2 regions of the Faecalimonas hominis genome follow, and region 2 is predicted to be linked to the other one. Evidence: predicted binding sites of a transcription regulator. Region 2 holds the regulator's gene; the other holds the start of a gene.
The links. Region 2 encodes NrdR, which represses ribonucleotide reductase genes. Its sites were predicted from a motif close to CACAANATNTTGTG; they were not measured.

Region 1: nrdD (anaerobic ribonucleoside-triphosphate reductase) is a predicted target of NrdR. The motif match lies at 2,635-2,648, and genes of this name have one in related genera.

The regions. Positions count from the first base shown of each region.
Region 1 is NZ_BAAHSH010000058.1:3,122-18,483, forward strand. Features, by position in the region: gene ACYQ35_RS10295 (purple acid phosphatase family protein) at 1-1,277, shown strand, start outside; gene ACYQ35_RS10300 (YibE/F family protein) at 1,331-2,488, shown strand; gene nrdD (anaerobic ribonucleoside-triphosphate reductase) at 2,711-4,831, shown strand; gene nrdG (anaerobic ribonucleoside-triphosphate reductase activating protein) at 4,832-5,320, shown strand; gene ACYQ35_RS10315 (dUTP diphosphatase) at 5,335-5,847, shown strand; gene ACYQ35_RS10320 (spore germination protein) at 5,961-7,331, shown strand; gene ACYQ35_RS10325 (DegV family protein) at 7,393-8,256, shown strand; gene ACYQ35_RS10330 (sodium-dependent transporter) at 8,313-9,668, opposite strand; gene infC (translation initiation factor IF-3) at 10,005-10,499, shown strand; gene rpmI (50S ribosomal protein L35) at 10,556-10,753, shown strand; gene rplT (50S ribosomal protein L20) at 10,785-11,138, shown strand; tRNA gene ACYQ35_RS10350 (tRNA-Leu) at 11,272-11,356, shown strand; gene ACYQ35_RS10355 (deoxyguanosinetriphosphate triphosphohydrolase) at 11,974-12,981, shown strand; gene dnaG (DNA primase) at 13,061-14,836, shown strand; gene rpoD (RNA polymerase sigma factor RpoD) at 14,873-15,362, shown strand, end outside.
Region 2 is NZ_BAAHSH010000040.1:22,083-37,444, forward strand. Features, by position in the region: gene truA (tRNA pseudouridine(38-40) synthase TruA) at 1-642, opposite strand, end outside; gene ACYQ35_RS07710 (type III pantothenate kinase) at 652-1,416, opposite strand; gene ACYQ35_RS07715 (ECF transporter S component) at 1,427-2,086, opposite strand; gene coaBC (bifunctional phosphopantothenoylcysteine decarboxylase/phosphopantothenate--cysteine ligase CoaBC) at 2,261-3,454, shown strand; gene nrdR (transcriptional regulator NrdR) at 3,488-3,940, opposite strand; gene ACYQ35_RS07730 (PRC-barrel domain-containing protein) at 3,996-4,256, opposite strand; gene ACYQ35_RS07735 (ABC transporter permease) at 4,314-5,537, opposite strand; gene ACYQ35_RS07740 (ABC transporter ATP-binding protein) at 5,538-6,311, opposite strand; gene ACYQ35_RS07745 (MATE family efflux transporter) at 6,392-7,720, opposite strand; gene ACYQ35_RS07750 (MerR family transcriptional regulator) at 7,808-8,620, shown strand; gene ACYQ35_RS07755 (ABC transporter ATP-binding protein) at 8,617-10,353, opposite strand; gene ACYQ35_RS07760 (ABC transporter ATP-binding protein) at 10,346-12,085, opposite strand; gene ACYQ35_RS07765 (prolyl-tRNA synthetase associated domain-containing protein) at 12,211-12,744, shown strand; gene nrdG (anaerobic ribonucleoside-triphosphate reductase activating protein) at 12,786-13,301, opposite strand; gene nrdD (anaerobic ribonucleoside-triphosphate reductase) at 13,294-13,449, opposite strand; gene ACYQ35_RS07780 (anaerobic ribonucleoside triphosphate reductase) at 13,463-15,362, opposite strand, start outside.

The DNA of each region.
Region 1 (15,362 bases), on a different contig from region 2:
TGGCGCAGGCAGATGAAAGCCATAAAGATGCTAAATGGAAAATTGTAATGTTCCACCATGATATTTACGGTTCCGGTTCGCCACACTCTGATGTAGATGGGGCAAATTTAAGAATTTTATTTGCACCTTTAATGGACGAGTTTGATGTGGACGTCTGTCTGACAGGACATGATCATTCTTATGCCCGTACTTATCAGATTTTAGATGGAAAAGTAATCGATACAGAAGGCGTGGGAGAAGGTGCAAGCAATGCGGTTAATCCTGAGGGAACTTTATATATTGCTGCAGGTTCTGCAACCGGAAGTAAATTTTATACATTAAATACGACAAAACAATACTATCTGGCAGAACGTTCCAACACACCGATTCCGACATTTTCAACAATTGATGTTTCGGCAGATAAATTGACATTAAAAACATATGATTATGAAGGAAATAAATACGCAAACGACGTGACAATTCAAAAGAACAATGGAGCCACTTCTATCATTGAAGAAAAAGATGCGGCAGAGAAATTGGACTTAAGCGTGATGACAAGCGGTTCAAAAGTAAGAGTGCAAGATGCGTTAAAAAATGTTGATACTATATTAGATACGAGAGATGACAGCAAAGCAACAGGCGAATTGGTCAGAAAATATAACACGGCGGAAGATCCTGTAAATTATTACGCATATGCGCAAAATGGTTACGGGGATACGTCCAATAACAAAGTGCTGAAAAAAGGGTATTCTACTTTGTTAGATAAAACTTTGTATGAAAATGATACAAATGTTCCTGTCTCAGCGGAGATGATTACAAAAGCGTATGCAAATCTTACATATGCAAAAGAAGAAATTGTGACAACTACAGAGTTTGCTGAACTTGTAAATCAGTTTGCAGAAGCAGAAAAAGAACTGTCGAATGCAACGATAGGAAACAAAAAAGGTGAATATGCGCAGGAAACAGTAGACACATTCAAAAAAGTTTTGGGCGAATTGAAAGTTCAGGCAGATGAAACAAAGATTACCAAAACAGAATGGACGCAGTTAAGTGCAAAACTTGCTGATGAAAGAACAAAATTTGCTCAGAGTGCAAATCAGAAAGACAAGGAAGAAAAACCTATCGGTTCACAGAACCCGGAAAGCAGCACGCCGGATACAGGTGCTTCCGGAAACGGTACTTCTGCAAAACCGGGAAATACAGTGAAAACAGGAGATACTCAACCAATTGGACTGTTAGGGGCAGCAGGGTTTGTGTCATTGGCAGTTGCGGTGTTGGTGAAAAGAAAAAATAAATAATTAAGAGTAGACAGGACAGAGGTATCTGTCCTGTCTGACATATGGAGGAGATTGTGAAAAAAGGTATATCAGCATTCGGAAAATTAAGCAGAAAAGAAAAATGCAAACATTTTTGTGTATGGGAAGCAATTTTGTTATTTCTCCTGTTTTTATTTGTGTTCAATCAGAAGATAGAAAAAAAGCAACTAATTGAAGAAAATGGAAATCAGTTTGAAAAAGCGGAAGTGGTGGAGATTGTTTCAGAAAACCGAAATGAAGACGGAAGTCAACAGGGAACGCAGAAAATCAAGGTGCGTTTAAAAAGCGGGGAATTTAAAGGAGAAGTTGTAGAGGCGACCAATATTGACAGTTATCTCTATGGAGCGGACTGTAAAGTGGGGACGTCTGTTGTTGTACAGATTAGCGAATATAATGGAAAAATTAGTGCCAGCGTGTACAATTATAATCGCACAACAATTCTATTTGCGATGATAGGAGTATTTCTTCTTGCGCTTGTTTTGATTGGAAGAGGAAAAGGGGTTACATCTGCCTTGGGGTTGATTTTTACTTTTGTCTGCATTTTGTACTTATATTTACCTATGATGTATTTAGGATTTTCACCGTTTTTCAGTGCAGTTGTGGTGACGATTCTAACCACGCTGGTCACAATGTACTTTATAGGAGGATTTTCTAAAAAGACGTTGTGTGCGATTGTCGGAACGGTAGGCGGTGTTGTAATTGCCGGAATTTTTGCAAACCTATTTGGAAAGTTAGGGCATATAACAGGGCATAATGTGAGCGATATTGAAACATTACTATATATAGGGCAAAATAGTAAATTACAGATAGGAGGACTTTTGTTTTCGGGAATTTTGATTGCGTCTTTGGGAGCGGTTATGGACGTGGCGATGTCAATATCTACAACGATTGAGGAACTTCATTTTCACAACCCAAATCTTACGAGACAGCAGTTATTTAAAAGTGGAATTAAAATTGGCGGAGATATGATGGGAACAATGTCCAACACATTGATTTTAGCATTTACGGGCGGCTCTTTAAGTACGCTTATGACTTTTTATGCGTATGATATGCCGTTTTTGCAGATGATGAATTCTTACGAAATGGGAATAGAGATTATACAGGGAATATCAGGATCGTTAGGTGTAATTTTGACAGTACCGTTGGTTTCGTTAGTTGCAGCGGTATATATGGGAAGACCGGCGGTTGAATAATAAGGAAAATAGGTTGTCAAGTACAGGCAGCCTATTTTTTTAACCAAAATTATGAAAGAAGAAAGAGGGAATTTTTGTACATTATTTTCCTGTGGAATTTATTGACGGTAGGGGATTGGAGTGGTAGTATAGATAATGCACAGTCGAACAAGATATAGTGATTATGCAAAAAAGATAATACTAAATATAGAATATATAGACAATTAAGAAAGGAGAGAGTTCATGATAAAAGTAATCAAGAAAGACGGAACAAAGGAAGATTTTAATGTACAGAAGGTGATTGTTGCGGTCAACAAATCAGCGTACCGTGCATTAATTAAATTTACGGAAGAAGACTTGGACTTCATTTGTAAATTTGTTGAGGAAGAAGTACAGAAGATGGGTGTGGAAGAAATTCGTATTGCCCAGATGCACAATGTTGTGGAAGGTGCTTTAGAGAAGGTTAATCCTGTAGTGGCAAAAAGTTATCGGGATTACAGAAACTACAAACAGGATTTTGTGCAGATGTTAGATGAAGTTTACAAGAAAAGTCAGTCTATTATGTACATTGGGGACAAGGAAAACAGTAATACGGACAGTGCGCTTGTATCTACAAAGAGAAGTTTGATTTTCAACGAATTGAATAAAGAATTGTACAAGAAGTTTTTCCTTACGGTTGAGGAGATACAGGCAATCAGAGAAGGTTATATTTACATTCATGATATGTCGGCGAGAAGAGATACGATGAACTGCTGCCTGTTCGATGTGAAAAATGTATTGACAGGCGGATTTGAGATGGGAAATCTCTGGTATAACGAGCCGAAATCTTTGGATACGGCGTTTGACGTTATCGGAGACATCGTTTTAAGTGCTGCGAGCCAGCAATATGGCGGATTCACTGTTCCGAGTGTCGATGACATATTAGAACCGTTTGCGGAAAAATCTCATAAGGCATTGTTGGAAAAATATAAAAACTTGGGCCTTTCTGAAGAAAAAGCACATGAAGTGGCATGGGCGGATTTGGAAAAGGAAATGGAACAGGGATTCCAAGGCTGGGAATACAAGTTCAACTCAGTATCTTCAAGCCGTGGCGACTATCCGTTTATTACGGTGACTTCAGGTACAAACACAAGTATCTACGGTAAACTGGCAACAATTAAAATGTTGGAAGTGCGTAAGAATGGGCAGGGAAAAGAAGGGCATAAAAAACCGGTATTGTTCCCTAAAATTGTGTTCCTATATGATGAAAATCTACATGGTCCGGGAAAACCACTGGAAGATGTTTTCGAGGCAGGAATTGAGTGTTCAAGAAAAACAATGTATCCTGACTGGTTAAGCCTGACAGGAAAAGGATATGTTCCAAGCATGTATAAACGATATGGAAAGATTGTCAGTCCAATGGGCTGTCGTGCGTTTTTATCACCGTGGTATGAAAAAGGCGGAATGAATCCGGCTGATGAAAATGATAAACCTGTATTTGTGGGAAGATTTAATATCGGTGCAGTAAGTCTTCATCTTCCAATGATTTATGCAAAGGCAAAACAGGAAAACAGAGACTTCTTTGAAGTGCTTGACTATTATTTGGAACTTATCCGTCAACTCCATATCCGTACTTATGAATACTTGGGAGAGATGAAAGCATCTACAAACCCATTGGCATACTGCGAAGGCGGATTTTACGGCGGTAATTTGGGGTTGTACGATAAAATCAAACCGTTATTAAAATCAGCAACTGCTTCCTTTGGAATCACGGCAATTAATGAATTGCAGCAACTTCACAATAAGAAATCTTTAGTGGAAGACGGAGAGTTTGCAATTAAGACATTGGAATATATCAACAAGCGTGTAAATGAATTTAAGAAAGAAGACGGACACTTATATGCGATTTACGGAACACCGGCAGAAAATTTATGTGGTGTTCAGGTACAGCAGTTCCGTAAAAAATATGGTATTGTAGAAAATGTTTCTGACCGCGAATATGTAAGCAACAGTTTCCACTGCCATGTAACGGAAGACATTACACCGATTGAGAAACAGGACTTGGAAGCACGTTTTTGGGATTTGTGTAACGGTGGGAAAATTCAATATGTAAAATATCCGATTAATTATAATGTAGAGGCGATTAAAGCGCTGGTAAGAAGAGCGATGGAGATGGGATTTTACGAAGGCGTAAACCTGTCGTTATCTTACTGTGATGACTGTGGACATGAAGAACTTTCCATGGATACATGCCCAAAATGCGGAAGTACAAACCTTACTAAAATCGACAGAATGAATGGATACCTTTCTTATTCACGAGTAAAAGGAGATACGCGTTTAAATGACGCTAAAATGGCTGAAATCGCAGAAAGGAAGAGTATGTAAATGCGGTATCACAATATAACTAAAGATGATATGCTAAATGGTGACGGATTGCGTGTAGTTTTGTGGGTGTCAGGCTGCAGTCATTGCTGCAAAGAGTGTCACAATCCGATTACATGGGACGCTAACGGAGGACTGGAATTTGATTCCGCTGCAAAAGAAGAATTGTTTGCGGAATTAAGCAAAAGTTATATCAATGGAGTTACCTTCAGCGGTGGTGATCCGCTGCATATCAATAATATTTACGAAATAGCGGATTTGGCAAAAGAAATTCGAGAAAAATTTCCACATAAAACAATTTGGCTTTACACAGGCTCTGTTTGGGAGAGCATAAAAGATATGGAACTCATGCGCTATATTGATGTGCTTGTTGACGGGGAATTTGAATGTGATAAAAAAGATGCCAATTTACATTGGAAGGGAAGTTCCAATCAGAGAGTAATCGATGTGCAGGAAACATTGAAAAAAGGAAAAGTAGTATTACATGACTAAGGCGGGAAGAGAAGATGAAAAGAATAGCAAAATTTCATAAAGTAAGTTATGAGCAGTTCAAGGAAGGCTGGACGGATACATTTGGGAAAATTGAAGACGGTAAAATAAAAGAGATTTATGACGGAATAAGATTGCCGAAAAGAGCGACTTCAGGCTCGGCCGGATATGATTTTTACGCGCCGGTTACAGTTGTGTTAAAACCGGGAGAAACAATAAAGATTCCTACAGGAATTCGTGTGGAAATGGAAGAAAACTGGGTTCTCAAATGTTACCCAAGAAGCAGTCTCGGATTTAAGTACCGCCTGCAGCTAAATAACACGGTTGGTATTATTGACAGTGACTATTTCTATTCAGATAATGAAGGACATATTTTCGTGAAATTAACAAATGATTCCAACGAAGAGAAGACGGCAGAAATTCTGAAAGACACAGGATTTATGCAGGGGATTTTCGTGGAATATGGAATTACGTTCGATGATGATGTTACAAACGTCAGAAACGGTGGACTTGGCAGTACAACAAAATAGTTTTTTTGATAATCCTCTATAGAGAAGACATGGCAGAAATGCCGTGTCTTTTCTTGTATATTTCTACTATGTTTCGGACATGATAATTTAAGAAGAAAAAACGGAGGGGAAATATGGTAGAAAAAATGACAACAAGAAAAGTGAGTTCTTCACTTTCTGAGAATGTGGAATATATGAATCAGGTTTTACCTGTAGATGAAAGTTTTGATTTGATTAGAAGAGACATTGTCATTGGTGAGAAAAAAAGTTCCTTCTATTTTATAGACGGGTTCACCAAGGACGATACAATGCAGAAATTAATGACATCATTTTTAGGAGTAAACAAATATGATATGCCGGAGGACGCAACTACATTTTCTCAAAAATTTATTCCCTATGTGGAAGTGGACGTGTTGACCGAGTTTGATGAAATATTGAGAAATGTGTTGTCGGGAGTGTCATGCTTTTTTATAGAAGGGTACTCTGCCTGTCTTGCCATTGACTGCCGCACATATCCGGCGAGAAGTGTGGAAGAACCGGATAAAGATAAGTCTCTTAGAGGCTCAAGAGATGGTTTCGTGGAAACAATCGTATTTAATACTGCTTTGATGAGAAGAAGAATTCGAGATCCGCATCTGATTATGCAGATGATGGACATAGGGGACAGTTCCAGAACAGATGTGGTCGTTGCATATATGGAAGACAGAGTGGATAAGGAACTGTTAAAAAATCTGACAAACAGGCTGAACGAGATTAAAGTGGACGCTCTCAGAATGAACCAGCAAAGTCTGGCGGAACAGTTATTCAAACGGAAATGGTTTAATCCCTTTCCAAAATTCAAATTTACAGAAAGACCGGATACGGCATCTGCCTGTCTGTTGGAGGGAAAAGTCGTCCTTTTGGTAGACAACTCTCCGTCAGCGATGATTCTGCCAACCTCGATTTTTGATATGATAGAGGAAGCGAACGATTATTATTTTCCGACCGTGACAAATGTATATTTGAAAGTTTCCAGAGCCATTATCACTGTCGCTACGGTATTTGTCACGCCGCTGTTCCTTTTATTTATGCAGAATCCACAGTGGCTTCCTAAAATGTTTGAGTTTGTCCTTATACGAGACGTGCAGAATATTCCGCTATTATATCAGTTATTGCTTCTTGAACTTGCCATCGACGGACTTAGGCTGGCTGCAATGAACACGCCGGGTATGTTAAGTACGCCGCTGAGTGTGATAGCGGGTATCGTTATGGGGGAATTTTCTGTGAAATCCGGCTGGTTCAACAGCGAAGTGATGCTGTACATGGCCTTTGTGGCGGTGGCAAATTATACGCAGCCAAACTTTGAATTGGGGTATGCGTTGAAGTTTATGCGATTGATATTGCTCGTTCTCACTGCATGGTTTAACTGGATAGGATTTGTCATCGGTTGTGTGATTGTTATTCTCTCAGTTTCCTGCAACAAAACGCTGTCAGGGCGAAATTATTTAAACGTAAAATTAAATTAAAGTGTTTTCCTGATGAGAAAAAAATGGTATGATAAACCTATATAGACAGGAGGTATCAACCATGAAAGAATTTATTATTGCAACGGATAGTACAGTAGATTTACCAAAAGCATTTTTAGAGGAAAATCATGTTTTAACTATTTCCTTATCTTATGTTATGGACGGGGTTACTTATAAAGACTTAGACGGGTTATCCCATGAGGAGTTTTTTGAAAAGATAACAAACGGCTCTCTTCCGACAACTTCACAGATTAATCCTGAGGAGGCGAGAAAAGCGTTAGAGCCTGTTGTAAAAGAAGGAAAAGAAATTTTATATCTGGGCTTTTCGTCAGGGTTAAGCGGAAGTTATAACAGTGTGCGAATGGCAGCAGAAGATTTGATGGAAGATTATCCTGAAACAAAGATTGTTACCATTGATAGTTTGTGCGCGTCTATGGGCGAAGGGCTTCTTCTCTATAAGACACTTCAACTAAAAGAACAAGGGAAAAACCTTGATGAGATAGCAGAGTGGGTAGAGGCTAATAAACTGCATATCTGTCACAATGTTACTGTAGATGACCTTAATCATTTACATCGGGGCGGAAGAATTTCTAAGACAACAGCAGTTTTAGGGACTATGGTTAAAATTAAGCCGATTATTCATATGGACAACGAAGGAAAATTAGTTGTTATTGGAAAAGAACGTGGAAGAAAGAAATCTTTGCTTACACTTTTAGACAAAATGGAGAAGCAGATGCAGGGATACGAGAATGATGTAGTGATGATAACCCACGGAGACTGTATTGAAGATGCGAAATATGTGGAAGAGCAGATACGTGAGAGATTCGGTATTGAAAATATTATCGTCAATGGAATCGGTTCTGTAATCGGCAGCCATACGGGAGCGGGAGTAGTTGCAGTATTCTTTATGGGAAGTGAAAGATAAAGACAAAGAAAAGGGCGTGTGAAAAAACGAAAGTTTTTTCACAGCCCCTTTTCTTATTATAATACAATAATTCCTAAAGCATTGAGAATGGAACTGACCAAAATCGCAATAAGGCATACAGGTGCAATCCATTTAATCATAACGGAGAATAACCTTTCTCCTTTGAATTGTGTGTTTCCTATTTTTACTTCATCGGCAATTGTTTTTGGTTTGATTACAAAGCCGACAAAAATGCAGGTGAAAAATGCAAGAATCGGCATTAATACACTGTTGCTGATAAAGTCAAATGTATCCAAAATGGAGAGACCAATAAATTTGATGTGTGACCACATACCGAATCCAAGTGAGGACGGAAGTCCCATAAGAAGCGCAATGATGGTGACAACACCGCAGGTGAATTTTCTCTTCCAGTGGAATTTATCACGCAGGATAGATACAATGGTCTCCATCAAAGAGATGGCAGATGTCAGCGCTGCAAAAAATACAAGCAGGAAGAATAATGTTCCGATAACATCGCCCATCGGCATACTGTCAAATACTTTTGGGAGAGTGACAAACATAAGTCCCGGTCCCTGATTAAGACTTTCTGCAGTTCCTCCTGAGAAAGCAAATACTCCTGGAATAATCATAAGACCTGCAAGAAAGGCAATGCCTGTGTCAAAGATTTCAATCTGTCGTACGGAAGATTCCAAATTATTGTCTTTCTTCATGTAAGAACCGTAAGTTACCATAATTCCCATTGCAAGCGACATGGAATAGAAAAGTTGTCCCATTGCAGCCAACACTGTTTTGATGGAAAAGTTCTCAAAACTTGGCTTCAGATAATAAATCAATCCTTCCATAGCGCCGTCCACAGTCAGTCCGTAAAGGGCAATACCTACGGAAAGAAGGACAAGAACAGGCATCATAAACTTACTGACTGTTTCAATTCCTTTCTGTACACCGAGTAAAACTACAACGGCGGTAAAGGCGATAAAGAGAAAGAACCAGCCGATAGGTTCTGCCGTGGAAGAAATAAATTCGTTAAAATAAGTATCAGTTGCCGCTTTCGCACCGTTGCCTGAAATGAATACGGCAAAATATTTAATTACCCAACCACCGATTACACTATAATATGGAAAGATAATAATTGGAATAATTGCGGCGAGAATACCCAAAAATCCAAAACGGCTGTCCAGTTTCCTGAAAGCACCTATGGCACTGAGTCCTGTTTTACGTCCGATGGCTATCTCTGCGATCATTAAAGTGAATCCGAAAGTGACGGCGAGAATGAGATATACAAGCAGAAAAGTTCCACCCCCATACTGTGCAGCAAGATATGGGAAGCGCCAAATGTTCCCCAGACCTACTGCTGAACCTGCTGCGGCAAGTACAAATCCGATTTTACTTGAAAAACTACTACGTTGTGACATAATAAAACCCTCCTCTTCCTTTAAAATATTGTTTATGATTATTGCACAAGAACAGTATAAAATCAATAAAAAAATAAAAAGAAAAAAATTGTTGACAGTGCGATAAGATTGTGATAGATTAATAAGAGCGGAAAGCAAAAAATAAAGTAGAGTATCCACTCTCACCTTAGCACGAGCAGGTGACTAACGGTTTGATATTGAGCATAATTATAGCATTTTCCTTTAGAAAAGAAAAGTATATTATGTAATATTCAGGTGGATAGTTTGTGCTATTCATTTTTTTGCGTTCAAGAGGTTTTATATTTATGATGGAGGTGCAAGACAATTAGCGATTTAATGATTAACGAACAAATCAGAGACAAAGAGATACGTCTGATAGGAGAAGATGGAGAACAGTTAGGAATTATGTCTTCAAGAGAGGCGATGAAACTCGCACAGGAAGCAGATTTGGACTTGGTTAAAATTGCTCCAACAGCAAAGCCGCCGGTTTGTAAGATTATCGATTACGGTAAATACAGATATGAGTTGGCAAGAAAAGAAAAGGAAGCAAAGAAAAAACAGAAAACTGTTGATGTGAAAGAGGTACGTCTGTCACCGAATATTGAATCAAATGATTTGAATACAAAGGTCAATAACGCAAAGAAATTTATCGAAAAAGGTAATAAGGTAAAAGTAACATTACGTTTTCGAGGAAGAGAAATGGCACACGTTCAGACAAGCAAACATATCTTAGATGATTTTGCGGAGATGCTGAAAGATGTTGCTTCTGTTGAAAAACAGCCAAAGTTAGAAGGAAGAAGCATGAGCATGGTTTTAACGGAAAAACGTTAAACATAAAATAAAAACGGATTAAAAATCCACAGTAAACATTAAGGAGGAAGTTTATTATGCCAAAAATTAAAACAAATAGAGCCGCTGCAAAGCGCTTCAAAAAAACAGCAACAGGGAAATTAAAAAGAAATAAAGCTTATAAAAGCCATATCTTAACTAAGAAATCTACAAAGAGAAAAAGAAATCTTAGACAGGCAACTATTACAGATGCCAGCAACGTAAAGAATATGAAGAAAGTATTACCATATCTATAAGATTTAGATAAGATTGAAGGAGGACTAAGAAATGGCAAGAATTAAAGGCGGAATGAACGCTAAGAAGAAACATAACAGAACATTAAAACTGGCTAAAGGTTACAGAGGAGCCAGAAGTAAACAGTATAGAGTAGCAAAACAGTCAGTAATGAGAGCATTGACATCTGCATATGCCGGAAGAAAACAGCGCAAACGTCAGATGAGACAGTTATGGATTGCACGTATCAACGCAGCAGCAAGAATGAATGGTTTATCATACAGCAAATTTATGCACGGATTAAAAGTTGCAGGCGTAGAAATGAACAGAAAAATCTTAGCAGACATGGCTATCAATGATGCAGCAGGATTCGCTACATTAGCAGAATTAGCTAAAAAAGCAAACTAATTAAACAATAAAACTATTCAGTCATGGGAAAATCCAATATGACTGAATAGTTCAAAAAAAGTTTTAAAAAGTTGTTGACAAATATATTGAAATATAGTAATATTATTTTCGGAGAGAAAATGATATAAGGTGTGCAGGAGTGTCGGAACTGGCAGACGAGCAAGACTAAGGATCTTGTAAGCAATGCGCTTGTGTGGGTTCAAGTCCCATCTCCTGCAGGAGAATGAAGATAGAAACATAGAAATATGTTTCTATTTTTGCGTATGACAAATTTATGAGAATTCTGATTTACATATCTGTTTTATCCAATAGCGGGAAAGTGCATGAGTACTTTCGGTTTCTAAACAAAAGAGACATTGTCTGTAGAAATGTATTTCCCATTCCAATACGGGAAGGGATACGTTTTCCAAAACACAGATTAGTTTTTGCAGCAAAAGAAGAACGTCTTGGTTTATGTATTTTATTTCCTGAGAACAATCCAAAGAAATTTCAGAGGAAAACAGGCAGTTTCCGGCCTGCGCAGTTTTAGATAAGAGTGTTTTATATTTTTTTTCAAAAGAAGACAGTGCATTATAATCTTCCGCAGGAGATAAAGCAGAAATTTGCTTTAGAATTATCCGGCCTAAAAATAAGTGAAGTTCAATGGATTTTATTGTGTAGGATTCCCGTTCTGTCATAAAGACCTCCTAAAACTATCATTATAATTTATTATATGCAGCCAAATATAAAAAGTTAGTCAAAAAATTTGACGAAAAAAAGGAAATGAGAGTAAAGTACAGAATATTATATAATAAGACACTGAAAATTGTTTCTACAGGAAGTTGAGGGACGGTTTATGACGATACGGGAGCAGTTAGAATTAAGAGAATTAGAATATTTAAGTCCTTTTGCCACGTTGAGCAGCCGGTCAAAAGGAAGAGAAAGAGAAGAGGAACAGTGTGACGTGCGTCCGGTGTTTCAGCGGGACAGAGACAGAATTTTGCATTGTAAGGCGTTTCGCAGGCTGAAGCAGAAAACACAGGTATTTCTGTTGCCCAAAGGCGATCATTATCGGACAAGGCTGACACATACACTGGAAGTTTCCCAAAATGCCAGAACGATTGCAAAAGCCCTGCGGCTGAATGAAGATTTGGTTGAGGCTATTGCTTTAGGGCATGATTTGGGACATACGCCTTTCGGACACGCCGGGGAGAGAGCATTAAATGAAGTGTGTCCGCATGGATTTAAACATAACGAACAAAGTGTACGTGTTGTGGAATGCCTTGAAAAGCAGGGACAGGGATTAAATCTGACATGGGAAGTGCGGGACGGTATTTTAAATCACAAAACAAGCGGCAGGCCGTCCACACTGGAAGGAGAAATCGTAAGACTCTCCGATAAGATAGCATATATCAATCATGACATTGATGATGCCATTCGGGGAGGGGTTCTGAAACCGGAGGATATTCCGGAAGAATATCGGGAAATACTTGGTGAGACAACACGAATGCGCCTCAATACAATGATACATAATGTAATTATCAACAGTATGGATAAACCTTACATTAAAATGTCGGAGGATATAGAAAAAGCGACGGCAGGGTTGAGAAAATTTATGTTTGAGCATGTATATTTTAATCCGGCAGCAAAAAGTGAGGAAAGCAAAGCGGTAGAAATGATTAAAAATCTGTATGGGTATTATATTTGCCATATGGATAAACTTCCGGAGAAATATTTACAGAGAATTGATGAGGGAAAGAGTACAAAAGAACAGAACGTGTGTGATTTTATTGCGGGAATGACTGACGCATATGCGGTAAAGAAATTTCAGGAATTTTTTATTCCGGAATCGTGGAAAAATTAAAAGGAAATAAGAAACTTTTGTCGAATATATAAATATGGGAGCATAAATCATAAAGACTTTTATATACAGGAGGTATTCCATGTATTATTCGGAAGAATTAGTAGAGGAAGTGAGAATGAGGAATGATATTGTAGATGTCATCTCCGGATATGTAAAACTTCAGAAAAAAGGAAGTTCCTACTTTGGACTTTGTCCGTTTCATAATGAGAAGTCTCCGTCATTTTCAGTCAGCAGAGAGAAACAGATGTATTACTGTTTTGGCTGTGGGGCAGGCGGGAACGTGTTTACTTTCATTATGGAATATGAGAATTATTCATTTGTGGAGGCATTGAAATTTCTTGCCGAGAGGGCGGGAATTGATTTGCCCGAGGTGGAATATTCAAAAGAGGCGAAGGAAAAAGCAGATTTAAAACTGACTATTTTAGAGATAAATAAACTGGCGGCGAAGTACTTTTACGCACAACTGAAAGCGGAGGGTGGAAAGACTGCGTACGCTTATTTGAAAAACAGAGGGCTGAGTGAGGAGACGATCGTGGCTTTTGGACTAGGGTATGCTAACAAATACAGTGACGATTTGTACAGATACCTGAAGATGAAGGGATATGGTGACGAACTGCTTTTGAAAGCCGGACTGATCAGCGCTGACGAACGAAAAGGCGCATATGATAAATTTTGGAACAGAGTTATGTTTCCGATTATGGACGTGAATAACAGGGTAATTGGTTTTGGCGGACGGGTTATGGGAGATGCAAAACCGAAATATCTGAATTCACCGGAGACGATTGTTTTTGACAAGAGCCGCAATTTATACGGACTGAACCGGGCAAGAACATCAAGAAAGCCGTATTTCCTTATTTGTGAGGGATATATGGACGTGATAGCACTGCATCAGGCAGGATTTACGAATGCGGTTGCATCACTGGGAACGGCGCTCACAGTGGGACATGCTTCCCTGCTGAAACGTTATGTAAATGAAGTGTATCTTACTTATGACAGCGATGAAGCGGGAACGAGAGCGGCGCTTCGGGCAATTCCTATTTTAAAAGATGCGGGAATTACCGCAAAAGTTATCCGTATGGATCCTTACAAAGATCCCGATGAGTTTATTAAAAATCTTGGAGCAGAGGCTTTTGAAGAGAGAATTTCAAAAGCGAGAAACGGATTTATGTTTGGTTTGGAAATGCTGGAGAAAGAGTTCGATATGAATTCTCCGGAAGGGAAAACGGAATTTCATCATGAAGTTGCAAGAAGGCTTTGTAATTTTGAAGAGGAAATTGAGAGAGAGAATTATATCGAAGCGGTGGCACAGGCATATCATATCGGCTACGATAACTTGAGAAAACTTGTGACAAAAATGGCAGTACAGTCAGGGCTTGCGACTCCGGCAGTAAAGCCAAAACAGGCTGTTGGAAAAGATAAAATTCGGGAAGACGGTAACTTGCAATCACAAAAAATATTGTTGACATGGCTGCTGGAAGATGAGAAAATCTTCGGGCAGATAAAAAAATATATTTCTCCAAAAGATTTTACGGAGAAACTATATACAACCGTTGCAGACATTTTGTATGAACAGTATGAGGACGGAGAAGTAAACCCGGCAAAGATTATGAATCATTTTACAGACGAGGAAGAACATAGGGAAGTCGCTTCACTGTTCCATACAAAAATTAAAGAACTGACAACAAAGCAGGAGCAGGAAAAAGCGTTAAAGGAGACAATTATCCGAGTGAAGAATAACAGCATAGAATATGCTACAAAGATGTTAGATCCAACGGATATTGTCGGACTGCAAAAACTGATGGACGCAAAGCGGGAACTACAGGACTTGCAGAGACTGCATATTTCCATTGATTAAGGATAAAATAAAAGCAAATGAGAGGATTGATACGATATGGAAGAAAATATAGTAAAATTTGAAGAAAAACTAAAGGAATTATTGGCGCTTGGGAAAAAGAAGAAAAATATTTTGGAAATACAGGAAATCAATGAAATTTTTGCGGACATGGAGTTGGAGCCGGAGCAGATGGAAAAAGTGTTTGAATATTTGGAAGGGCAAAATATTGACGTTCTCCGCATCAATGGCGATGTAGATGATGATGACGATTTAGAGGTTGTTATCACGGAAGAAGATGAAGTGGACGTGGAGAAAATAGACTTGTCTGTGCCGGACGGTATCAGTATTGAAGATCCTGTCCGTATGTATTTAAAGGAGATTGGTAAAGTCCCTCTGTTAAGCGCAGAAGAGGAGATTGAACTGGCAAAACGTATGGCGGAAGGCGATGAAGACGCTAAGAAACGTCTTGCAGAGGCAAACCTTCGTCTTGTTGTCAGCATTGCAAAGCGTTATGTGGGAAGAGGAATGCTTTTCCTTGATTTGATTC
Region 2 (15,362 bases):
CTCCACACTTCGTTCGCCTGCTCCAGCCTCCAGAAGTGTCCCAACAAAAATGCGCACCTGATGATACATAAATCCATTTCCATAAAAACGGAAATATAACTTTTGCCTATATGTTTCTATCTGTATATCATACAATTCCCTGACAGCGGATTTCTCATCTTTTTTATCGGTAAAAGCAGAGAAATCGTGTTTTCCAATTAGCAGCGCTGCCGCTTTCCGCATTTTTTCCGGCTCCAGCGGTTTTGTGTAGTGATAACAGTACTTCCTTGTAAAAACGTCGGCTTTCTCTCTCATATCCACTACATATTCATATGTTTTTGCCACTGCATCTAAGCGACTGTGAAAACGGTTCAGAACAAGTTCCACATGGCAAATGCGGATATCCTCCGGCAATTTTTCATTTAACTTCTCTTGAAATACTGCCTCTTCCACTTTTCCGGAAAGTCTTACGTTCGCCACCTGCCCGCCTGCATGGACACCGCCGTCCGTCCTCCCCGAACCGTCTATCTCCACCGGATAACCGACAACTTCCCCTATCGTCTTCTCTATAATACCCTGAATCGTCATCGGTGTACCCGATTGTCTCTGCCACCCCTGATATTTTGTGCCGTCATAGGCAATTATCATTTTATAATTTCTCATACGATACCACTACTTATTTTTTTCATAAATTAAACGGAGTCCCTTTAATAAAAGTTCATCGTCTATACAAATCTTCTGCTCGCAGTGAGGAACAATTTTCTTTGCCAGACCTCCCGTTGCAATAACGGTTGCCTCCTGCCCCAATTCCCTGTTAATGCGGGAAATCATACCGTCAATGCACGCCGCATTTCCATTGATAATTCCGCTCTTCATACAGTCTATCGTATTCTTTCCGATAATCTTTTTCGGCGCTTCAATACTGATGCGGGAAAGTTGTGAAGTTCCCGCCGTAAGAGCGTCAAGAGAGATGCGAACTCCCGGCAGGATCATTCCTCCGATATAATTTTTCTTCTCATCTACGACACAAAATGTAGTCGCCGTACCCATATCAATAATGATAAGAGGGGCCGTATATTCATTGATTGCCGCCACAGCATTTACAATCCTGTCACTTCCTACCTGAGCAGGGTTGTCCATCAAAATATTCAGTCCGGTTTTCACTCCCGGTCCTACGATTTTCACCGATTTTCCCAATACTTTTTCCGCTGAAGCACGAACAATATTCGTTATCGGCGGAACAACGGACGAAATAATTCCCCCCTCAATTTCCTTTGGATTGATATGATATAACTCCAAAACATTTTTAAAACTGATTGCATACTCCAACTCAGTCTTTGTATTATTTGTCGATAAACGCTCCACAAAATAAATTTTTTCCCTATCGCAACAACCGATTACGATATTTGTATTTCCAATATCTATTGCTAAAATCATTGTCTTCTCCCTAACCTATCACACTTCTTGATTTCAATAATACTCTGCCCACAAAAGCAACAAGCACTCCTGCAACAATCGCTTCCGGCACTCCGTTTATCCCTATAACAGACAGAATAAATCCATATACCGCATTTGACGCCACACCATTCGCCATTGCGTAGGCATCTTTAAAAAAGACAAAAATAAGATTCATCACTAACAGTGTATTTGTCAGTGAACCTATCACTCCGCAAACGCCGAGCGAAAAAATCATGGACGATTTCCATTTTTCTGTTATCTTTGTCATAAACCGATATACATAATATGGAATGATTCCTACTAAAATTCTTGGTAAAAAACAGATAATAATGCTCCCGATTCCTCCGTGAATTTCTCCCAGTGAATAAAATGGTGAGAATACAAAAGAAGTCGCTGTCGGATTCATCGTATTATTGATAAGACTTGTCAGTCCGAATACAAATCCTAAAATCGCTCCTTTTCTCGGTCCGAGTATCAAAGCACCTATAATGACGGGTATGTGGATAATCGTCGCTCTCGTAAATCCGAGCGGGATATATCCCAGAAATGGGGTAAAAGCCATAATGATAATCAGTGCTGCGAAAAGTGCAACCTGAACCATTCCTTTTACCTGTGTGTTTGGCTTACTGCCGTTCGTTGTGTTATTCATTTTTTTCTCCTCCTTGTTATTATTCTCATTGCGAGATACAATACAATACCGCGTAATTATAGCACGCTAATTTCTTTATCGCAATATTTGTTTTCCATTTTTCCATTGAAAGCATTGGCGTTCATTTCAAAATTATGCTACAATCGTACATAGAAAAAATTACGGAGGTACGTTATGTTAAAAGGAAAAACCGTTGTTCTAGGCGTAACCGGTGGGATTGCCGCATATAAAATCGCAAATCTGGCAAGCATGCTCGTCAAACTTCATTGTGATGTACAAGTAATTATGACGGAGAATGCAACAAATTTTATTCACCCGATTGCTTTTGAGACACTAACAAAAAATAAATGTCTGATTGATACATTTGACCGCAATTTTCAGCATAAGGTGGAACACGTTTCCATCGCCAAGCGTGCGGACGTTGTTCTGATTGCCCCTGCAACTGCCAACGTGATCGGCAAAATGGCAAACGGCATTGCGGACGATATGCTCACCACGACCGTTCTTGCGTGCAGATGCAAAAAAATCGTTTCCCCTGCGATGAACACAAATATGTACTGCAATCCCATCGTGCAGGATAATTTGAAGAAATTGCAGCACTATGGATTCGAAATCATCGAAGCAGACACCGGTTTCCTTGCCTGTGAAGACATCGGACAGGGGAAAATGCCTTCCCCTGAAGTATTACTGCAGTATATTTTAAAAGAAATCGCATTTGAAAAAGATATGAAGGGCAAACGTGTTCTCATCACTGCCGGTCCGACCCGCGAAGCGATTGACCCGGTCCGCTATATCACTAATCACTCTACGGGAAAAATGGGATATGCTCTCGCAAGAAACTGTATGCTGCGTGGAGCGGAAGTGACTTTAGTTACCGGACCGACAAGTATTGACCCTCCACCGTTTGTTCACGTTATCCCTGTCGTATCCGCAAAGGAGATGTTTGACACTGTATGCAGCCACGCCAAAACACAGGATATTATTATCAAATCCGCTGCAGTTGCAGACTATCGCCCTATTACGGTTTCAGAAGAAAAAATGAAGAAATCGGACAGCGAACTTTCTATTCCACTGGAACGGACAGATGACATTCTGCAATATTTAGGACAAAACAAAAAAGAAAATCAATTTATATGCGGATTTTCAATGGAAACCGAAAATATGCTGGAAAACTCCAGACGAAAACTGGAAAAGAAGAACGCAGATATGATTGTTGCAAACAATTTAAAACAGAGCGGCGCAGGTTTCGGTACGGATACCAATATCGTCACTCTCATCACAAAAGACAGCGAGCGTTCTCTTGACGTCATGTCGAAAGATGATGTGGCAAATGAAATCGTAAATACGATACTGGAAAAACTGTCATAATATAGAAAGAAGCGGGAAACTGTCCCGCTTTTTTTATTTATCCAATATTTTCTTTAACTCAGCCATGAATGTGTTCACGTCTTTGAACTCACGATATACCGAAGCAAATCTTACATAGGCAACTGCATCTAATTCTTTCAGTTTCTCCATAACAATCTCTCCGATAACCGTGCTGGAAATTTCTTTCTCCTCTCTTTTAAAAATCTCCGTCTCAACAGCATCAATTGTTTTCTGTATCTCCTCCGCTGAAACCGGACGTTTGTAGCAGGCACGAAGAACGCCCGCCTCTATTTTTGAACGATCATACTGTTCTCTATTATTGTCTTTCTTAATAATGATAAGCGGAATGGTCTCTATCTTCTCATATGTGGTAAAACGTTTGCCACACTCATCACATGAACGCCTTCTTCTAATAGAAGTTCCGTCCTCCGCCGGTCTTGAATCGATAACTCTTGTATCCGCATGATTACAATATGGGCATTTCATTTCTCTTCCCTCTTTTCACTCGTTTTCTCTAGTATATAAGTTCGTCTGAAACTTGTCAATATTTACAGTTTTTCAGAAATTTTTCTTCTTTTATCTCCACCAAAATAATGTCTTCCCCTATTTTTTTAATACATTCAAACGGAATTACATACTCCGAGTCATTGCCGAGAAAACCGCATATCCGCCCCGGTCCGGGAATAATAATTGCCTCTACATTTCCGGTACACAAATTAATTTCCAAATCCACCACACAGCCAAGCCGTTTACAATCACATGAATTAATCACTTCTTTCTCTCTTAATTCACAAAGCCGCATACACTACCGTCCTATCTTATTGATATTATTAGTAGTATATGCGGCCTATCATAAATCTTATGCTGACATTACTTTTTCGCTTTCAAATGCTTTTGCAATTACACCTGTCAGAACAAGTCCTGCACCCAATGTAATGGCGAGGGTGATTCCATACTGTACCATTGTCACTTCCTGCGTAAGAATACCCTGCAGTGTAATGGCGCTGTTATAGAACGGAATAAAATATGAAGACATTGTCGGATCTTTTGTCGTGTACATTGTCAGTAATCCAACTACAAGAACTATCATGTACACCGGCATAACAAACGAGTTTGCTTCCTTAATTGTCTTTGCAAATACGGATACGAGAGCAATAATCGTTGCATACAGAAATGCCAGTGCAATAATCAATACTGCCAGCATAATAATCTGCTGCGTACTCCATTTCATATCCATTCCCTGTGTCGCTCCGCCCATCATCTGATCCTGAATAATCGGCATACTTACAACCATTCCCACAACGGAAACAACTGCAGATATTCCTGATATTACCATCAGGGCGAACACTTTTCCAAAAATAATCGAACTTCTTTTTATCGGAGTAACCAAAAGGCTTGCCATCGTTCCTCTTTCTTTCTCCCCTGCAATCATATCCGTTCCGATTGACATTGCTCCGGCGAATAAAAGAAGAGTTAAAAGATATGGAAGCATTGTTCCAAGCGCTTTCGCTCCCGCCTTATTGTCGTCCTGAATAATCGTCTCTTTTGTGTCGGCATTTACCGTAAAAATGGAAATACGGCTCATGTCTCCAACTCTTTCATTCAGTAATGTCTGTCTGTATGCCTCAAGCGTCTGCACTCCGATTTTGTTGTATGCTGCCTGAGAATACTCCTCCGATGGATTGTGGTAGACAGTTACCTGCGGAACTTTGTCCCCATTTTTATAGTTTTTAATGTCCTCTTCAAATCCTTCCGGGAATACGATAAACAAGTCTGCCTTCCCGTCTTTCAATTCCTGTTTGATTTTCTTTTCCTGTTTCTCTGTTATATTCCCCGAATTTTCCACTTGCATATCCAGTTTTGCACTCTCACAAAATGCCTGAAATCCTGCCGGTTCATTTTGTATATATACTTTGGACTTATGCGCTTCAATGTCGTCCTGCATATTGCTCATAATATTTCCCATTAAATACAGTACACCGAGCATTGCGGCAACCGGAAGAATGAATACGGAAAATACCATTTTTTTGTCCTTAAATACACGGACAATCTCTTTTTTGAAAATTTCTTTTATTCCACTCATTTATGCTTCCCCCTTTCTCGCCTTATACAGTTCAAAGAAAGCATCTTCCAAATCATCTGTATGTGTTCTTTCCAATAATTCGGCAAGGGTTCCCTCTGCCACTTTCTTTCCGTCGATGATAACCCCGATCCTGTCACAGAGTTTCTCCGCCTCCGACATAATATGGGTGGAAACAATAACGAGTTTTCCCTCGTCTCTTAATTTCTTCAAATAATCCGTAACACTTCTCGCCGTCACAATGTCCAGTCCGTTTGTCGGCTCGTCGAAAATAACAATTTCCGGATCATGTACTAAGCTAACCGCGATGGCTGCTTTCTGTTTCATACCTGTTGACAATTCTTTAATCTGCTTATGAGCAAAATCCTTGATACCAAAATAAGTAAACAGTTCCTCTTTTCTCTCCCGCAGTACATCTTTTGGCACATTATGTAATCTTCCAAAAAAATCAAACATATAGTCCGGTGAAAACTGAGGATCCAGTTTAATGTCGCTTGTCAGAAAACCGATACTGTTGCGGACAGCCTCCGCCTCTTTCTGTACTTCGTGTCCCGCCACATAAATTTCCCCATCTGTCGCTCTTATGATTGTTGCAATACATCTGAGCGTCGTTGTCTTTCCTGCACCGTTTGGTCCCAACAGACCGTAGATTTCTCCGTTATTTGCAGTCAGGCTTAAATTATCCACCGCAACTTTTGTATTGCTCTTCGTCTTTGATTCTTTCATTTGTTTTTTGTTTAGTTTAAATACTTTGGTAAGGTTTTTAATCTCAATCATCTTTCCCTCCCCTTTCCTATTGTATTAGTATGCTAATACAATACGCTTTTCTTTTTCATTTGTCAATAGGCAAATGCTATCTACATATAATTGTATTTTCCTTTCTTCCTGATAAAGAAATACCCTGACAAAAATACGCTCATAAATTCCGCAAGAGGTACGGAAAGCCACACTCCGTTTACTCCAATTAACGTAGGAAGTACAAGAATATTTATCACTATCAAAACAAATGTGCGGACAAAAGAAATAATCGCAGAAGTTTTTCCGTCCGAAAATGCGGTAAACATAGAAGAAGAAAAAATATTGATTCCCGCAAAAACAAAGTTTAAAGAAAACAGGAAAAATCCCGTCTTGGCAAGTGCATATGTCTCCGTTCCTACCGGAGTGAAAATCTCCACGATGACCGGTGACATTACCAGAGCAAATACAGTCACAATAATGGAGGAAATCGCGATAAACCCAACGCAGATTTTAAAAATCCTCTTTAACAGTCTCTGATTTCCGCTGCCGTAGTTGTAACTGATAACAGGAGCAACGCCCATCGAAAATCCCATGTACAGCGCATTAAATAAAAACTGCCCGTACAGAACAATGGTAATCGCGGCAACACCCGCTTCTCCGACTAACTTCAACATCATAATGTTATATAGGAAGGTTACGATTGCCCCTGAAAGGTTTGTCACCATTTCTGATGAACCGTTAAAAGAACTTTCCGCCAAGACAGACCATCTTATTTTCGGTTTCACTAAATAGAGTGAATGACGGACAAAAAGAAAATATATTATACCTGCCAAAGCCGGAATTAACTGTCCGATCCCCGTGGCAAGCGCCGCTCCTTCTACTCCCATATGAAATACGCCCATAAACACATAATCCAAAATCATGTTTGCAATCCCACCGCTTATTGTGAGGGCAAGTCCCAAGACAGGTTTCCCCGCCGTCACAAAGAACGTCTGAAACACTAACTGCAGTATACAGGCAGGCGCTAAAAACAGACAGACACTCAAATATCCTACACAGTAATCCATAAGAACGTCCGTCGCTCCGAGCAGGCGCACAATCGGATTGATAAACAGATTTCCAAAAACCATAAAAATAATTCCGATGACAACTGCTGCCAAAACAAGAAAAGAAAAATCCTCACACGCTTCTTTTTCTTTCTTTTCTCCTAATTTTTTCGCAATAATGGCACTTCCTCCCGTTGCCAGCATAACTCCTATGGCAATCAATAAACTAATCGCAGGATAGACGATATTCGTCGCCGAAAGAGCGTCTGTCCCCACCAGCCTTGAAATAAAAATTCCGTCCACGATTGTATATAGTGACATAAATACCATCATAACCATAGTCGGAAATGCAAAACGAAGGAGCGAAAAGAATTTAAACTCCTTTGAAATTGAATTTGACATACTATGTCCCCCTTTTCCATATATATTTACGCATCACGCATACTATGATAAACTATAGAGTAAGTCTATAGTCAAGAGGAGGCTAACATGAATTCAAACAGATATTTAACAACAGGGGAATTTGCAAAACTGACGGGAGTGACAAAACATACTCTCTTTTACTACGATAAGATTCAGCTTTTTTCTCCCGACATAAAGGCAGAAAACGGTTATCGTTTTTATTCATTAGAACAGTTGGAAGCGTTTGATGTCATTCAAATTCTGCGAGAACTGAATATGCCTTTGGAAGAAATCAAAACATATATGAACAGCCGAAGTCCTCATCATCTTTTGGAACTTTTTCAGAAAGAAAGTCAGCTTATTGATAAGCAGATTAAAAAATTGACACACATGAAAAACTGGATAGAGAAAAAACGCTGCCATATTGATACACTACTTCAGACAAATATTGAGAAAGTTTCCGTTGTACATGAATCTGAAAAATATATGATACAATCGGAATCGACACTGGACGATGAGCGTGTTTGGGCAGAAAAAATCGGGGAATTGTTTAATTACTGTGAGGAAAATGGGGTAAAAAGTCTTGATCCCATCGGATACAGACAAAATACGACCGATATTCAAAACGGGGTTTTTCACCGCTACCGCATTTTCTATGAATTATTGGACGAAAAACCAAAAAAAATCCCCTATCAGATAAAACCTGAAGGGGACTACCTTGTTGCCTACCACAGAGGACATTGGAAGACAATGGGGAATACTTATAAAAAAATGTTAAGTTTTGCGAAGGACAATTCTCTCTCACTTGGGGACTACTTTTATGAAGACTGTATATTTGACAGCCTTACCTTCCAGAAGGAGGAAGATTACATCACCCGTCTGACCTGTCAGATACTTTAATGAAACTGGCTTTTATACAGTTCTGCGTAAAAGCCTTCTTTTTGCAATAATTCTTCATGTTTTCCCTGTTCAATAATATTTCCGTCACGCATCACCAAAATACAGTCTGCCTCCTGTATGGTGGAAAGTCTGTGTGCCACGATAAAACTTGTCCTTCCCTCCATCATCTGTCGGAAAGCGTCCTGTACTTTTACTTCCGTTCTCGTGTCTATGGAAGAGGTCGCCTCATCTAAGATGAGCATGGAAGGTAACTGCAGCATAACTCTCGCTATACAGATTAACTGCTTCTGCCCCTGAGAAAGATTTCCTCCCTCCTCCGTGATAATGGTATCGTATCCGTTTTCCATTCGCTGTATGAACCCGTGAGCAAATGCCTTCTTTGCCGCCCGCTCAATTTCTTCTCTTGTGGCATCGGGCTTTCCATATGCAATATTATCGGCAATGCTGCATGACTTTAACCATGTTTCCTGCAGAACCATTCCATAGTTCGCACGCAGACTGTCCTTTGTTATATCCTTTACATCTCTGCCGCTGACAACCATTTTACCGCTGTCTATATCATAGAAACGCATTAGAAGATTAATCAATGTTGTCTTGCCACACCCCGTAGGTCCTACAATGGCAATTTTCTGTCCGGCTTTTACATTGAGATTCAGATTTTTTAGCAACTCTTTGTCAGGCTGATATGAAAAAGACACCTCTTTTAATTCCACATTTCCATCTGCCTTTTCCAATATTTCTTTCTCTTTTGCATCGTCTTTTTCTTCCTGTTCTTCCATAAAATCAAATACCCGTCTTGCGCACGCCAACGCATTTTGCAGTTCCGTGACAACACCGGAAATCTCATTAAACGGCTTCGTATATTGATTTGCATAACTTAAGAAACTTGATAACTGACCGACACTGATTCTTCCGTGAATGGCAAAAATCGCTCCGGTAATCCCTACACCCGCATAGACAAGTCCGTTGATAAATCGGGTTGTCGGATTTGTTATGGAAGAAAAGAAAATAGCTTTTACACTACAGTCTTTCAATTCTTCATTCACTTTCTTGAAGCGTTTCATCGCTCTGTCCTGATATCCAAATGCCTGTACGATTTTTTGATTTCCCACAATCTCGTCGGTGAGGGAAGTCAATTCCCCCCTAACCTCCGATTGTTTCCGAAACATCATATATGTTTTCTTTGCCACAAAACCTGCCACAAAGAAAGAAAGCGGTGTGATCAAAATAACAATCAGTGAAATCTGAAAATGAATGGACACCATGAAAATAAGTGTTCCTACAATAGTCACTATTCCCGTAAATAACTGTGAAAATCCCATCAACAATCCGTCAGAAAACTGTTCCACATCTGTAATAACCCTGCTTATAATTTCGCCATACTGATGTGAATCAATATATTTTAGGGGCAATTTCTGTAAATGTTCAAATGCATCTGTCCTCACGTCATTCACAACCCGATATGTGATGCGGTTATTACACAAATTCATCAGCCACTGCGTTATACTTGTAAGAATTGTCACCGCTGCCAACTTCATTAAAATCTCCGTTATCCCCTGAAAATCTACTTTTCCTTTTCCTAAAATCAAATCTACTCCCTGCCCGATAAGAATCGGTGCGTACAGCGTACAGAGAACTGTCGCTACGGCAAACCCAAGCGATAAGATGAGAATCGGCAAATATGGTTTCAGCAGATAAATCACTTTCTTTATCGTGTCATATTGTTTACGCATGGTCGGACACCTCCTCCTTAGAAAGTTGAGAAGAACAGATTTCCCTGTACACTTCACAGTTTTTCAGCAGTTCCCCATGAGTTCCGCTGCCCACAAGTTTTCCTTTATCCAAAACAAAAATCTTGTCCGCTTTCATCATAGACATTACTCTCTGCGAGACAATGCAGACCGTCATGGAATCCGTATGTTTCGCTATCGCTTTTCTCAACTTTGCATCTGTGGCAAAATCAAGCGCCGATGTACTGTCGTCCAAAATCAGTATCTCCGGTTTTCTCACCAATGCCCTCGCTATTGTCAGGCGCTGTTTCTGACCGCCGGATAGATTTTTTCCGCCTTCCTGCACAATGGTATCCAACTCTTTTTCCTTATCTTTCACTATGTTTCCCGCCTGCGCGATGCGAAGAGCCTCCCAGATTTCCTCATCGGAGGCATTTTCATTTCCAAACAGCATATTGTCACGGATTGTCCCGTGAAATAAAACTGCCTTCTGCGGCACAATGCCAAATTTCTCCCGCAACGCTGTTAAATCATACTCTTTTACATCTCTTCCGTCTATCTTCACACTTCCCGAAAAGACATCATAAAATCTTGGCAGAAGATTGATAAGCGTTGTTTTTCCCGATCCGGTTCCGCCGATAATACCAACTGTTTCTCCTCTCTTTACGGACAGGGTAATATCTGATAGAACTTCTTCCTTATCTCCGTAGTACATCATGCTCACTTTGTCCAATTCAATTTTCATTTCACCGTTTTTCGTTTCTTCTGCCACACCGTCTCCACCGTGAATTGATGTCTCCAGCGCAAGCACTTCATTGATACGCTCTGCCGATGCGAGCGCTTTTGTAAATGTGATAATTAAATTTGCCAGTGCAACCAGTGCAAGCAGAATCTGTGACATATAATTTACAAGCGCCACTATTTCTCCCTGAGAAAGATTACCGTAATAAACTTCCTGACCGCCGAACCACACAATTAAAATCGTCGCCCCGTTTACAATCAAATAGGTTATCGGATTTAAAAGCGCCGATATTTTCCCCACGAAAATCTGCATATGCATCAGATTTTTCGTCTCCTGACGAAACTCCTCTTTTTCCCTTTCCTGCATGCGAAACGCTCTGACAACACGAACTCCCGACAGATTTTCTCTCGTCATCAGCATAACCTTTTCCAGTCTTTTCTGCACTTTTCTATATAACGGTATTGTCCATATCATAATTCCGTAAATGACTACGGAAAGAAGCGGCACTGCCACAACAAAAATCAACGCCAGTTTTACGCTGATGGTAAACGCCATCGCCATCGCTCCCACCACAATAAAAGGAGAGCGCAAAAATAATCGGAGTACAAGATTTACCCCTGACTGTACCTGATTGATGTCACTTGTTATCCTCGTCACAAGCGTGGCATTTCCCACCATATCCAGTTCACGGTAGGAAAGGCGTCCGATATGCCTGAAGAAGTCTTCTCTCAGTTCCGTTCCAAATCCTACAGCTGCTTTCGCTGCAAAATATTGGGCAGTGAGGGAACATGCAAGTCCAAGCACACCAAAAGCAACTAAAATTCCACCCATTTTCCACACAAATGACATATTTTGATTTTTTATCCCCACATCAATCATTCTCGCCATAATAATCGGAACCGTTAATTCAAAACATGCTTCCAATAATTTGAACAGCGGGCCAATAATACTTTCTTTTTTGTAATGCCTTAAATATTTTAATAACTTTCTCATTTCTTCCCCTTCTTTTATTTCTTCTGACTCACTATTTTACCACGAACATTTTCTCTCTTCAACTTGTCATTTCCCCTGAAATTGTCTATACTGACAACAGACAATATATAAGGAGGATTCCCATTATGGACGAAATATTTACAACTGCTCCAACAGATAATCACCGGCTTCCAAAAGAAATGCGTGTGTATCAATTGCTGGAAAAACTACAAATTCCTTTTGAACGTATGGACCACGAAGTTGCCGATACAATGGAGGCATGCGAGAAAATAGATGAGAAACTGCAGGTAACCATGTGTAAAAATCTTTTTCTCTGCAACCGGCAGAAAACGACTTTCTTTCTCCTTCTCATGCCCGGAGATAAAAAATTTCTGACAAAAAACTTATCAAAACAACTCGGTATTTCCCGTCTTTCTTTTGCCGAGGCGGAATATATGGAGAAATTTCTCGATATTACTCCCGGCTCAGTCAGTGTACTCGGCTTGATGAACGATGTGGAAAAACAGGTGACTCTAATTATTGATAAAGATTTACTGGAAGGTGAATATATAGGCTGTCACCCTTGCGTAAATACTTCCAGTTTAAAACTTAAAACTTCCGATATTTTAGAAAAATTCCTTACATATACCGGACATACACCGACATTGGTTACTTTATAACTTCCATATACACAAAAACGAGGTGCCGCCATGCGACACCTCTATAAATATTCTCCTGCCCAGCGGCCGCCCGTTATCTCAACAGCCGTTCCCTGTTTTAAACTTTCCGGCACATCTATTATTCTCTGATTGACACTTCCCCTGTAGATAATGTTCAGACTTTTTTTATCCTCTTCATATCTTCCGTCAATCAACACATCAATTTTCTTCAGAAGCCCTCTCTGTTCCTCCGTGCCATTTAACAATTCTTCAAAGGTATATCCTGAATAACTTGCCACTTCATATCCTTTATCTTTTAACAATTCCGCCAAAACATTGAAACTTTCCGCCTGTGCAAACGGCTCTCCACCGGAAAAAGTTACCCCTTTCGCCAATGGATTCGTCTCTATCATCTGCACGACTTCCCGCTCGTCCACTAACGTACCGTCCGTATCACTCCACGTTTCCGGGTTCTGGCAGCCATGACAATGATGTGGGCAACCCTGACCGAAAATAGTTATCCGTATTCCCGGTCCGTCCACAATACTGTCATTTACAATCCCTGCAAGTCTAAGCATTTGTTTTTCCAAGTCCGTGTTTTACACGGTCTTTCTCCTCCGCTTTTTTGGCGTCATTCCATTTATCCATTGTTCCCACTAAATATCCGGTAATTCTTCTGATACGTTCAAACCCAACATCTTGTCCTAATCTGTTTCTCTGTTCCATCTTTCTTCCTCCTTTATTCACAACCGTAAAATTGCGGCATATTCGGATACAGTTTACGAAGTTCCTCCAATTTTTCTTCACTGATTGCCTCCCCTTCACGTCTTCCGCATCTCGGGCAGACATCATCAATCACGCCTACATATCCGCAGGCCGGATCACGATCAACCGGGTGGTTCACACTTCCATAGCCGATTCCCGCATCGTGCATACAGCGAATAACACTCTCAAATGCCTCCACATTCTTTGCAGTGTCTCCGTCCAATTCCACATAACTGATATGTCCCGCATTTGTCAGAGCATGATATGGGGCTTCTTTATATATTTTATCGTAGGCGGAAATATCGTACCAAACCGGAACGTGAAAACTGTTTGTATAGTATTCTCTGTCCGTTACATTTTTAATAACACCATAACGCTTTTTATCCATTTTCACAAATCTTCCGGAAAGTCCCTCCGCCGGAGTTGCCAACAACGTATAATTCAGATTTCTTCTCTCTGATTCCCGATCCGTAAATTCTCTCATATGTCCGATAATTTCAAGACCTTTCTTTTGCATCTCCTCGCTTTCCCCGTGATGATGACCGTAAAGCGCCGTCAGCGTTTCCGCCAGTCCGATAAATCCAATAGACAGCGTTCCATGTTTTAACACTTCACGCACTTCATCGTTCGGTCCCAACTTGTCCGAATCAAGCCACACGCCCTGTCCCATAAGAAATGGATAATTGTAAACGTGTTTCTTCGCCTGAATCTCAAATCTGTCATACAACTGTTGCGCAACCAATTCCATCATCTTGTCCAGTTTCTCATAAAAAACTTTCTCGTCATGATTACTTTCAATGGCTATTCTCGGAAGATTAAGAGATGTAAAGGAAAGATTACCTCTGGAATACGAAATCTCTTTATCTTTATGGCAATAGTTTCCGATTACACGGGTACGGCACCCCATTGTTGCAACCTCTGTTTCCGGGTGTCCCGGCTTATAATATTGCAGATTGAAAGGCGAATCCAAAAAGACATAATTCGGAAAAAGCCGTTTCGCACTGACTTTACAACTTAACCGGAACAAATCATAGTTCGGGTCACCCTCATTATAATTTACGCCCTCTTTTACTTTAAAAATGTGTATAGGGAAAATACAGGTTTCTCCGTTGCCCAGCCCCGCATCAGTTGCCAAAAGAACATTCCGGATAACCATACGTCCCTCCGGAGATGTATCCGTTCCATAGTTTATGGAAGAAAACGGGGTCTGCGCTCCCGCACGGCTGTGCATTGTATTTAAGTTATGCACAAATCCTTCCATTGCCTGATACGTCTCATTCTCCGTCTGTCTCACCGCTCTTCTTCTCGTTGTAGCCACAACCTGTTTCGCCTTATGCGTGTCTAAACCGCATCGTCCGATAAGTTCCTCCGCAATAAAAGCATCAAACGCTTCCTCATCTTTCTCCAAACACGGCCTGTGTCCGAATTCCTCTGTTGCCTGCTGCAAAATTTCTTTTACTATCTCCGACTCGTTGTCTGATTCCAACGCATCTTCCAGTGATTCCGTCAACTTTACCGTATACAGTTTCGCAAATGTTTTTGCAACACCTTTTGCCAGCCCATAATCAAAATTTGGAATGCTTTGTCCTCCGTGCTGGTCATTTTGATTTGACTGAATGGCAATCGCTGCCAGCGCTGCATAACTATGAATGCTCTGCGGTTCACGGATTACGCCGTGTCCTGTAGAAAATCCGCCTTTAAACAATCTCACAATATCAATCTGTGTACAGGTTGTTGTCAGCGAGTAAAAATCAAAATCGTGAATATGTATGTCTCCGTTTAAATATGCCTTTGCCTGCTCTTCCGTCAGCAGATATGCCGCATTGTAACTTTTTGCCCCCGCAGCCCCAATCTGAAGCATACTTCCCATAGAC